3 regions of the Actinoallomurus sp. NPDC052274 genome follow, and region 3 is predicted to be linked to each of the others. Evidence: riboswitches for the same ligand, from Rfam matches in the RefSeq annotation. Region 3 holds a riboswitch; each other region holds the start of a gene.
The links. A riboswitch is a leader RNA that binds a small molecule or an ion and turns the genes downstream of it on or off. The one in region 3 is predicted to bind cobalamin.

Region 1 (3,555 bases), on a different contig from region 3:
GGCGTGGTCGGCAGCGCCACGATCGCGCCGCTGCAGACCCGCGTGCTGGACACGGCGGCGGGCGCGCCGACGATGGCGTCCGCGGCCAACATCGCGGCGTTCAACCTCGGCAACACGGTCGGGCCGTTCCTCGGCGGCCTCGCCATCGACGCCGGCCTCGGCTACGCCTCGACGACCTGGATCGCCGCCGTCCTCGGCGTGGCCGGCCTCGCGGTGGCGCTCGTCTCCGGCGCCCTCGACCGCCGCGGCCCCGTGTCGCCCCGGCCGGCCGAGCCCGTCCTGCCGGCCGGAGCGCACAACCGCTGAGCACCGCCTTCGCCGACGTCGAGGTGGGTGTCACGGGGTTCCCGACTTGCGCTTCGGGCTCGCGGCGCACAGTCGTTGGCGAGAGGCGAAAGCGCCTCTCGCCAACCTCGATGAAAAGGACGCGGAAATGTTCGAAAGCCTCAGCTCCCAGCAGGCGCCCGAACCGAACGAGTGCGACGGCACGGTCGTCGGGGCCGACTACGCAGGTCGGCCGGGCGGCGGGATCACGGTCACGGCCGACCTCACCTGGCGGCCCGGTGCCGGCGGCCCGCGCGGCAGGTCCGGTCTGCAGCTGTACGCCCTGACCGCCGGGGACAACCACCCCGCGCCCCCGAAGAAGAAGATCGGATGGCGCCGGGCCTCGGCCGGCCCGAGCGTCGTGCACCGCAAGAACAGGGGCGACCTGACGTCCGCGCCCTTCGTGGAGTTCCTCAACGACTCGGAGCGGGCGGGCTTCGCGAGGCTCCGGATCACCATGCTCAACAGGCAGCGGTTCGTGGCACTGCTGGCGCACCAGAAGAGGGGTGCCCATGCCTTCTCGGAGCTGGGGGCGACCGTCACCATCGCCGACGACGTCACCAAGAGCCTGGAGACCCGTGTGGAGATCCCGCTGCGCCAGGACGGCGGCAACCGGTTCTGGATGGTCGCAGCGGTGCTCGACTTCAGGGCCCCCCGGGGATACACGATCCGTACGGCCGACCGGTGCTTCCTCCCGCAGGAGAAGGCACGCCCGGTGCTGTACACCGACGGCACGATCATGTACCCCGACGGCAGGATCCTCATGGGCTCCTGGCCTCGGGAGTACGAGCGCTGACGGGTCCGGATCGCCGGACCCGTTCCACCAGGCCGCCGGCATGGCCTGACGACGGCCGCCGGCCGCCACGCGGCCGGTGAGCCCGTCGCCCGGACGGCCGGTGACCGGCACACTGGAGCCCGCCTCGCACCTTCGCGGGGCGGGCTCTGTCGTGTCCGCCCCGAAGACGTGAGCGCGGAACGGGCCGGATCGTGGGGTCCCGGGGCGGTGCGCCGGTGGGGGCGCGCTCGTAGACTGGGCGCGCGACGGCGAGGGAAGGAACCCGGTGCGAGTCCGGGGCTGTCCCGCAACTGTGACCAGGTAGCGAGCCCGCACGTACGGCCACGGCGATGAGCTGGAAGGCCGCGGGGGAGCGGCGACCTGGAAGTCAGGAGACTTCCCGCCGTCGGCGACCTTTCACCCGAGCCGGGGCGAGGACTCCCGAGGGAAGGAACCGACACGTGCGTGTCCTGCTGCTCTCCACCGCCGACACCGAACTCCTGTCCGCGCGTTCCGCGGACGCCGGGTACGCGACGGGCAATCCGTCCCGCCTCGACGTCGCCGACCTGGACGCCCTGTGCGAGGGCGTCGACGTCGTCGTCGTCCGGCTGCTCGGCGGGCTGAAGACCTGGCGGGAGGGCGTCGAGGATCTGCGCCGCAGGGACGTGCCGCTCATCGCGCTCGGCGGCGAGGCCGCGCCGGACGCGGAGCTGATGGCGCTGTCGACGGTGCCCGCCGGGGTCGCCGCGGAGGCGCTGGCGTACCTGCGCGAAGGCGGCGTGGACAACCTGCGGGAGCTGGCGCGCTTCCTGTCCGACACCCTGCTGCTCACCGGTGAGGGGTTCGAGGCGCCACGGGAGATGCCCGCGTACGGCCTGCACCGTACGGGCGGCGAGCCGAAGGACGGCCGGCCGACCGTCGGCGTCGTCTTCTACCGGGCGCACGAACTCTCCGGCAACACCGCGTTCGTGGACACGCTGTGCGCGCGGATCGAGGAGCTGGGCGCGAACGCGCTGCCCGTCTTCTGCGGCTCGCTGCGCTCCGCCGACGAAGGGCTGCTGGCGCTGCTCGGGCGGGCGGACGCACTCGTCGTCACCGTGCTGGCCGGCGGGGGAGCGGTGGCCGCGGACGCGTCGGCGGGCGGGGACGAGGACGCCTGGGACGCCGGGGCGCTCGCCACGCTGGACGTGCCCGTCGTCCAGGGCCTGTGCCTGACGACGTCCCGCGCGACCTGGGAGGCGTCGGACGCCGCGCTATCCCCGATGGACGCCGCGATGCAGGTCGCGATCCCCGAGTTCGACGGCCGGCTGATCTCGGTGCCGTTCTCCTTCAAGGAGGACGGGCCGGACGGCATCCCGGTCTACGCCGCCGACCCGGAGCGCGCCGCGCGGGTCGCCGGCATCGCCGTCCGCCAGGCCCGGCTCCGGCACACGCGGGTCGCCGAGCGCCGGCTGGCGATCGTGCTGTCGTCGTACCCGACCAAGCACTCCCGGGTCGGCAACGCCGTCGGCCTGGACACCCCCGCCTCGGCGGTCCGCCTGCTCGGGGCGCTGCGTACGGCGGGCTACGACGTCGGCGAGTACCCCGAGGACGGGGACGAGCTCATTCACTCGCTGATCGCGGCGGGCGGGCACGACGTCGAGTGGCTGACCGAGGAACAGCTCCGCGCCGCGCCCGCCCGGGTCCCGCTGAAGGACTACGAGCGGTGGTTCACCGCGCTGCCGGAGCCGCTGCGCGAGCGGATGCGGGAGCACTGGGGCGAGCCGCCGGGCGAGCTGTACACCGACGGCGACGACGTGGTCCTGGCATCGCTGCGGTTCGGGAACGTCGTGCTGATGATCCAGCCGCCGCGCGGGTTCGGGGAGAACCCGGTGGCGATCTACCACGACCCCGACCTGCCGCCCTCGCACCACTACCTGGCGGCGTACCGCTGGCTGGACGAGGTGTTCGGCGCGGACGCCGTGGTCCACCTCGGCAAGCACGGCACGCTCGAGTGGCTGCCCGGCAAGGGCCTCGGGCTCGCGGCCGAGTGCGCGCCGGACGCGGTCCTCGGCGACCTGCCGCTCGTCTACCCGTTCATCGTCAACGACCCCGGCGAGGGCACGCAGGCCAAGCGGCGTGGCCACGCCGTCATCGTCGACCATCTCGTGCCGCCGATGGCGCGCGCGGAGACGTACGGCGACCTGGCCAAGCTCGAGCAGCTCCTCGATGAGTACGCCACCGTGCAGGCGCTCGACCCGACGAAGCTGCCGACCGTACGCGCCCAGATCTGGACGCTCGTGCAGGCCGCCCAGCTCCACCACGACCTGCACGTCACCGACGAGCCGGGCGAGGCCGACTTCGACGACTTCGTCCTGCACATCGACGGGTACCTCTGCGAGGTCAAGGACGTGCAGATCCGGGACGGCCTGCACATCCTCGGGCAGGCGCCGGAGGCGGAGCAGCGGGTGAACCTG
Region 2 (3,555 bases), on a different contig from region 3:
CGACGACGAAGATCTCGTCGACGACCTCGAGCACGTCGCTCGCCTCGCCCATCGCGGCCAGCGGAGTGCGGCCGCCGGTGGGCAGCGTCTCGAGGCGGCGCGCCCCGGCCTCGACGGAGGAGGTCGGCGGCAGCGCCAGCTCGGCGGACGTGCCGCGGAAGGTGATCAGACCGACCTTGTCGCGGCGCTGGTAGGCGTCGAGGAGGAGGCTGAGCACGGCGCCCTTGACGGCGCGCATCCGCTGCCGGGCGGCCATCGAGCCGCTCGCGTCCACGACGAACAGCACCAGGTTGCCCTCCCGGCCCTCCCGGACCCGCTCGCGCAGGTCGCCGGAGCGGACGACGAGCCCGGGACCGGAGCGGCCGCGGGCGCGCTGGTGCGGGGCCGCCGCGAGGAGGGTCGCGGTCAGGTGGACCGAGCGCGTGCCCGGCCGCGCGCCGGTCGTCCGGCCGTACGGCGTCCGGGCCCGCGAGCGGCGGCCCGGCGCGCCCTCGCCGAGGCCGGGCACGGTGAAGACCCGCGTCCGGTACACCGCGTCGGCGGGCGCCGGCTCCGGGGAGTCCCCCCGGGCGCGCTTCCCCGAGCCCTCGCCGGACTCCTCGCCGGAAAGGGCCTGCTCGATGTCGACCGGCGCCCCGTCTCCCGGCCCGGCCGGGTCGCCGGAACCGTCCGGTCCGCCGCCGGGACCGTCGTCCGGTCCGGGGTCGTCGGGGTCGGGGTCCTCCGGGTCCGTCCCCGAGTCCGGCTTCGCGTCCGTCTCCGGGGCCGGTTTCGGGTCCGGCCCGGTGCTCTGCTCGGGGACGAGGTCGGGCGCCGTGTCCTCGCCGAATCCGGGGTCCGGCGGCTCCGGAGAGTCGTAGCCGCCGGTGTTCTCCAGGACTTCGTCGAGCCTGTCCTCGTCGAGGCCGGGCGCGTCGAAGGGGTCGCGGCGCCGCCGGTGCGGCAGGGCGAGACGGGCGGCGACGCGCACGTCGTCCGCGGTGACGACCGTACGGTCGTGCCAGGCGGCGAGGGCCATCGCGGCGCGCGCCATCACGATGTCGGCCCGCAGCCCGTCCACCTCGAACGCCGCGCACACGGCCGTGATCTGCCGCAGCGCGCCGTCGGGCAGGACGACCTCGGGCAGCCGGACGCGGGCCTGCTCGATCCGCCAGGCCAGCTCGGTCTCGGCGCGCACCCAGTCGGCCGCGAACGCCGCCGGGTCGGCCTCGTACGCCAGGCGGCGGCGCACGACCTCGGCCCGCTCCTCCGGGTCGCGGGTGGCGGCCACCTCCACCGTCAGGCCGAACCGGTCGAGCAGCTGCGGCCGCAGCTCGCCCTCTTCGGGGTTCATCGTGCCGACGAGCAGGAACCGTGAGGCGTGCCGGACGGAGACGCCCTCACGCTCGACGTAGGAGTGGCCCATCGCGGCCGCGTCGAGGAGCAGGTCGACGAGGTGGTCGTGCAGCAGGTTGACCTCGTCGACGTACAGCACGCCGCGGTGCGCGGCGGCCAGCAGGCCGGGCTGGTAGGCCTGGACGCCCTCGGTGAGGGCGCGTTCGAGGTCGAGCGAGCCGGTCAGGCGGTCCTCGGCGGCACCGATCGGCAGCTCCACGAGCCGCGCGGGCCGCACCTGCCCGCCCGCCCCGTCGCCGTGGGGCCCGTCGGGGCATCGCGGGTCGGGCGCGGCGGGGTCGCAGGAGAACCGGCAGTCCGTCACCACCGCGACCTCCGGCAGCAGCGCGGCGAGCGCCCGCACGATGGTGGACTTCGCGGTGCCCTTCTCGCCCCGGACCAGCACTCCGCCGACGGCCGGGGAGACCGCGTTGATCAGGAGGGCGAGCTTGAGGTCCGCCATCCCGGTGACGGCGGAGAACGGATAGGTGTTCACCCGGTGGTCGTCCTTTCCTCGGGTTAACGCGCCCGTAGGTGGCCTGGCAAGCGGCGGCCGGAGTCTCCTGGCTCCCGGATCGCCGCCCGCCCTCGGCCTTCCGGCTCACGCCGTGGCCAACACCCGAGGAAGGACTTCCCGGTCACAGTTGCGCGACAGCCCCGGACTCGCACCGGGTTCCTCCGCGTATCGCCGGAGGACAGCATGACATATCGGGCCTGACACACGACACCGCAGGTACGGCCGCCGTCCGTGATCCGGCGCACGGGATGACAGGGCCACCGCGACCGGGCGTACGGCGGGTGCACGCTATCGCGGGGCGGCCGGCCGCTGCCGGGAGAGCGGCGATCTGCTTCAATAGAACCTGTTCTACTTTCTGGCCGGGAGGGGTGCGGATGAGGCTCGGCATCAACGTCGGCTACTGGCAACGGGTTCCGGAGGACGCCACCGAGACGGTGCTGGCCGCCGAGCGGCTCGGCTACGAGTTCGTCTACACCGCCGAGGCGTACGGCTCGGACGCCTTCACCACGCTCACCTGGTACGCCGCGCGGACCTCGCGCATCAAGCTGGGCACCGCGGTGGCCCAGATGTCCGCCCGCACGCCCGCCGCCACCGCCATGCACGCCCTGACGCTCGACGCGCTGTCCGGCGGCCGGCTCACCCTCGGCATCGGCGCGTCCGGCCCGCAGGTCGTGGAGGGCTGGTACGGCGCGCCGTTCGCCCGGCCGCTGGAGCGCACCCGCGAGTACGTCCGGATCCTGCGGGACGTGTGGCGGCGCGCCGAGCCGGTCACCTCCGCCGGCCCGCACTACCCGTTGCCGCTGCCGGCCTCCGCGTACGCGCCGGGCCGCGTGACCGGCCTCGGCAAGCCGCTCAAGTCGATCGTCCACCCGGTGCGCCCGGACATCCCGGTCTATCTCGGCGCGGAGGGCCCCAAGAACATCGCCCTCGCCACCGAGATCGCCAACGGCTGGCTGCCCCTCTTCGTCGACCCTGCGCAGATCGAGGCGGTCTTCGGCGCCTCGCTGGCCGGCCGCCGCGAAGGCTTCGACATCGCCGCCACCGTGACGACGATCGTGACCGACGACCTGGCCGCCGCGTTGGAGTTCGCCAAGATCCCGCTGGCCTTCTACATCGGCGGCATGGGGGCCAGGGACCGCAACTTCCACCTGGACCTGATCGGCCGCCTCGGGTACGCCGAGGAGGCCGCGCGGGTGCAGGAGCTGTTCCTGGCGGGCCGGCGCGACGAGGCGGTCAAGGCGGTGCCGGACGAGCTGGCCGACTCGATCTCCCTCCTCGGCCCGATCGGGCGCATCAGGGAGCGGCTCCGGCTCTGGCAGGACTCCCCCGTGACCACGCTCCTCATCGCCGGCGTCAAGGACGAGCCGACCCTCAAGGCGATCCGCGACCTCGTACAGCCCTGACCGACCACCGGCCCGCCCGGCGGCTGCCGACGGGCGGCCCCTCGGGTCGACCGGCGGCGCACAGGCCCGCCGGCGCCACCCGGCGGCCCGCCGGGCCGAGCCGGGCGCGGGAGTCCGTCAGCTCCAGGCGCGGGACAGCATCCACGTGCCGGTCGCCTGGTCGTGGCGCAGTTCGTACACCCCGACCGTCCGGTCCGGGGTCGCCTCGACGCGCCAGAACTCGCGCTCGCCGCCTTCCGGGGCCTCGGGGTGGCGTTCGTG
Region 3 (3,555 bases):
GCCGGCGGCCTCGTCGGCGCTCGGGATGCGGGGGGAGTGGATGTCGTAGACGCCGGGGCCGACCTGGCGGGGGTAGCCGGCGGCGGCGAGTTCACCGGCGATGCGCATGTGGGAGCGGGCGGCCTCCAGGCTGATCACGTCGGCGTCCAGCTCGTCGATGGCGTCCAGGATGTCGCCGAATTCGGCGTAGCACATGTGGGTGTGGATCTGGGTGTCGGCGCGGACGCCACTGGTGGTGAGGCGGAACGCCTCGGTGGCCCAGGCGAGGTAGGCGGTGTGGTCGGCGGTGCGCAGCGGCAGCGTCTCGCGTAGGGCGGGTTCGTCGACCTGGATGACGGCGATGCCGGCGGCCTCCAGGTCGGTGACCTCGTCGCGGAGGGCGAGGGCGACCTGGCGGGCGGTGTCGGCGCGCGGCTGGTCGTCCCGGACGAATGACCAGGCGAGCATCGTGACGGGGCCGGTGAGCATGCCCTTGACCGGGCGGTCGGTGCGCGACCGGGCGTGGGCGGCCCAGCGGACGGTCATCGGCTCGGGACGGGAGATGTCCCCGGCGAGGATCGGCGGCCGTACGTAGCGGGTGCCGTAGGACTGGACCCAGCCGTGCCGGGTGGCGAGGTAGCCGGTGAGCCGCTCGGCGAAGTACTGCACCATGTCGTTGCGCTCCGGCTCTCCGTGTACCAGCACGTCGAGTCCGGCTTTCTCCTGGAAGGCGATGATCTCACCGATCTCCGCCTCGATGCGTTGCTCGTAGGCGGCGTCGTCGATGCGGCCGGCGCGCAGGTCGGCGCGGGCGCGGCGGAGCTCGTCGGTCTGCGGGAACGATCCGATGGTGGTGGTCGGCAGCGGCGGCAGCCCGAGTCGCGCGCGCTGTGCGGTGACGCGTTCGGCGTACGGCTGGGGGCGCCGGGCGTCTTCGCCGGTGACGGCGGCCACCCGGGCCCGTACCGCCGGGTCGCGCGTGATGGTGGAAGCGGCGCGGGAGGCCAGGTGGGCGCGGTTGGCCGCGAGCTCCGCGGCGATGGCGTCGGTGCCGTGCCGCAGCCCTCGGGCGAGTGTTGCGATCTCCGTGGTCTTCTGGCGGGCGAAGGCGAGCCAGCGCCGGATCTGCGGGTCGATGTCGTGTTCGAGGTCCGCGTCGAGCGGGACGTGCAGCAGTGAGCAGGACGCGGCGACGTCGACCTGGGCGGCCAGGCCGAGGAGCGTGCCGAGGGTGGACAGGGACGCGGTCAGGTCGTTGATCCAGATGTTGCGGCCGTTGACGACGCCCGCGACGAGGCGCTTCGTGGGCAGGCCGCCGACGGCGGCGAGGTCGTCGAGGTTGGCGGCGGCGGGTCCGGTGAAGTCGAGCGCGAGCCCGTCGACCGGCGCGTCGGCCAGGACCGGCAGCGCCTGGCCGAGCCGGTCGAAATAGGAGGCGACCAGCAGTTTCGGCCGGTCGGGGAGGTTCCCGAGCTCGCGGTAGGCGCGGGCGACGGCGTTCAGCTCCGCGGGCGTACGGTCCTGGACGAGGGCCGGTTCGTCGAGCTGGACCCACACCGCGCCGGCGGCGCGCAGGTCGGCCAGGACCTCGGCGTAGACGGGAAGCAGCCGGTCCAGCAGCGTCAGCGGTTCGAAGTCGGCGGCGACGCCGGGGGCGGGCTTGGCCAGCAGCAGGTACGTGACCGGCCCGACCAGCACCGGGCGCGCCGCGAGGCCGAGCGCGAGGGCCTCCTTGAGCTCGGTGACCTGCTTGGTCGAGTCGGCGCGGAAGTCGGCGTCGGGGCCGAGCTCGGGGACGAGGTAGTGGTAGTTGGTGTCGAACCACTTGGTCATCTCGAGCGGCGCCACGTCGTGGGTGCCGCGGGCCATCGCGAAGTAGCCGTCCAGCGCGTCGGCGTCGACCGCGGCGCGATGGCGCTCGGAGATCGCGCCGACCATGACACTGGTGTCCAGCATGTGGTCGTAGTAAGAGAAGTCACCGGTCGGGACCTCGTCGATGCCGGCCGCCGCGAGCCGCCGCCAGGTGGCGTGGCGCAACTCGGTCGCGGTCGACCGCAGGTCGCCGGCGCTGAGGCGGCCGTTCCAGTAGCCCTCGATGGCCCGCTTCAGCTCCCGGTCGGGGCCCTGACGGGGATGGCCGTACACGGTGGCGCGGGTCGCCGCGGCTCCGGTGGTGGCTGTCATTGAAACTCTCCTTCGCGAGCATCTCTGCCGAGCCCGGGCCGGGATGAGAGCGCGAAGGGTGCCGGAGCACAGGGGTATCCCCTGCTGCGTCCGCCGACCCGCCCTCGAGGTCACCGAGCTCTCCGCGCGCGCCGATCGCGCGCGGGCAGTGGCAGGTCTTCGGACTCGCGGGCACGTCTGCCGGGGCAGACACCTACTGGCCGTCGCTTCCCGGCCCCGTCCTCCGGGGCCAGTGCTTCATGACGGCGGTCGTTCCCGCTCACCGCTGCGGGGCAGTCCCGGACTCACACCGGGTTCCCTCTTACGACGCGTCTGCCTGGCGGGCAGGGCGAACCAGCTGCGCTCGGAAGTCTAGGCGTCGTGCCCTGGCGGGACAACGCGGTCCGTGATCAGCCCGCGGGTGGCGGGGCGAGCGGGTGGCCGGTCTCGCGTAGCTGCCAGCGTCCGCCGTGGTGGGTCAGCCAGGTCTGGGACAGGGGGGTCACGTCGAGGCGCCAGAAGCATTCGGGCGGGGCGCCCAGGGCGTGCAGGACGGCGGCGCGGATGACCGCGGGGTGGGTGACGGCCGCGACCCTGCCGGTGTCGGTGGGGAGTTCGGTCAGCCACTTCGCCACCCGGGCGATCAGTTCCGCCAGCGACTCGCCGTCGTGCGGGGTCGCGTGGGGATCGGTCAGCCAGGTGTACAGGTCGGCGGGGTGGTCCGCCTCCACCTCGGTGAGGGTCCTGCCCCGCCAGGCGCCCGCGTCCAGGTCGGCCAGGGCGGGGACGGTGACCGCCTCGATGCCGAGCGCGGCGGCGGTCTGCCGGCAGCGTTCCTCGGGCCCGCGGTAGGCCGCCGTGACGCGGCGCAGTGCGCCCATGGCGGCCGTGGCCGCCTCGGCGCCGTGCGGGTCGAGGGGTTCGTCGTCGGGGAAACGGGCCTCGCGGGTGGCGGAGGTGGCCGCGTGCGCGATGAGCGCGAGCCGAACGGTCATGGGGTGGGTGACCTCCTGCGACGTTGACGGTACCGATTTTCGGCCGTACGATCCGGGCGAACGTGATGCTAAGAGGAAGCCGGTGCAAATCCGGCACGGTCGCGCCACTGTGATCCGGCCCTGAGCCGGAGAGTCAGACCCTCCGCCATCGAAGCGCTCCACCGAGACAGGGACGCTGGATCCCTTTAGGAGGCTGTGACATGACGACCTCGACACTGCCCACTTCTCCTGCGACGCCGGTGGTGGTGTCGGGCAGCCGTGCCGCCCTGTGGCTGTTCGGCACCGTGCTGCTGTGCCTGGCCGCCTACTACTTCATCGGCGTCGACCAGGGCGCGACCTCGGTCTTCGGCAACAACATGGCCATCCACGAGTTCGTCCACGACGCCCGGCACTTCCTCGGGTTCCCCTGCCACTGATC

Region 1: another riboswitch for cobalamin. It lies ahead of cobN (cobaltochelatase subunit CobN); the one in region 3 lies ahead of metE (5-methyltetrahydropteroyltriglutamate--homocysteine S-methyltransferase).
Region 2: another riboswitch for cobalamin. It lies ahead of AB0K82_RS41365 (VWA domain-containing protein); the one in region 3 lies ahead of metE (5-methyltetrahydropteroyltriglutamate--homocysteine S-methyltransferase).

What each region holds. Positions count from the first base shown of each region.
Region 1 is NZ_JBFAUT010000032.1:19,135-22,689, reverse strand. It holds gene AB0K82_RS25605 (MFS transporter) at 1-306, shown strand, start outside; gene AB0K82_RS25600 (hypothetical protein) at 434-1,120, shown strand; cobalamin riboswitch at 1,376-1,498, shown strand; gene cobN (cobaltochelatase subunit CobN) at 1,561-3,555, shown strand, end outside.
Region 2 is NZ_JBFAUT010000089.1:28-3,582, forward strand. It holds partial or broken gene AB0K82_RS41365 (VWA domain-containing protein) at 1-1,837, opposite strand, end outside; cobalamin riboswitch at 1,931-2,053, opposite strand; gene AB0K82_RS41370 (LLM class F420-dependent oxidoreductase) at 2,266-3,294, shown strand; gene AB0K82_RS41375 (DUF6504 family protein) at 3,412-3,555, opposite strand, start outside.
Region 3 is NZ_JBFAUT010000005.1:63,918-67,472, reverse strand. It holds gene metE (5-methyltetrahydropteroyltriglutamate--homocysteine S-methyltransferase) at 1-2,163, opposite strand, end outside; cobalamin riboswitch at 2,296-2,516, opposite strand; gene AB0K82_RS06165 (histidine phosphatase family protein) at 2,553-3,137, opposite strand; cobalamin riboswitch at 3,160-3,300, shown strand; gene AB0K82_RS06160 (CbtB-domain containing protein) at 3,338-3,553, shown strand.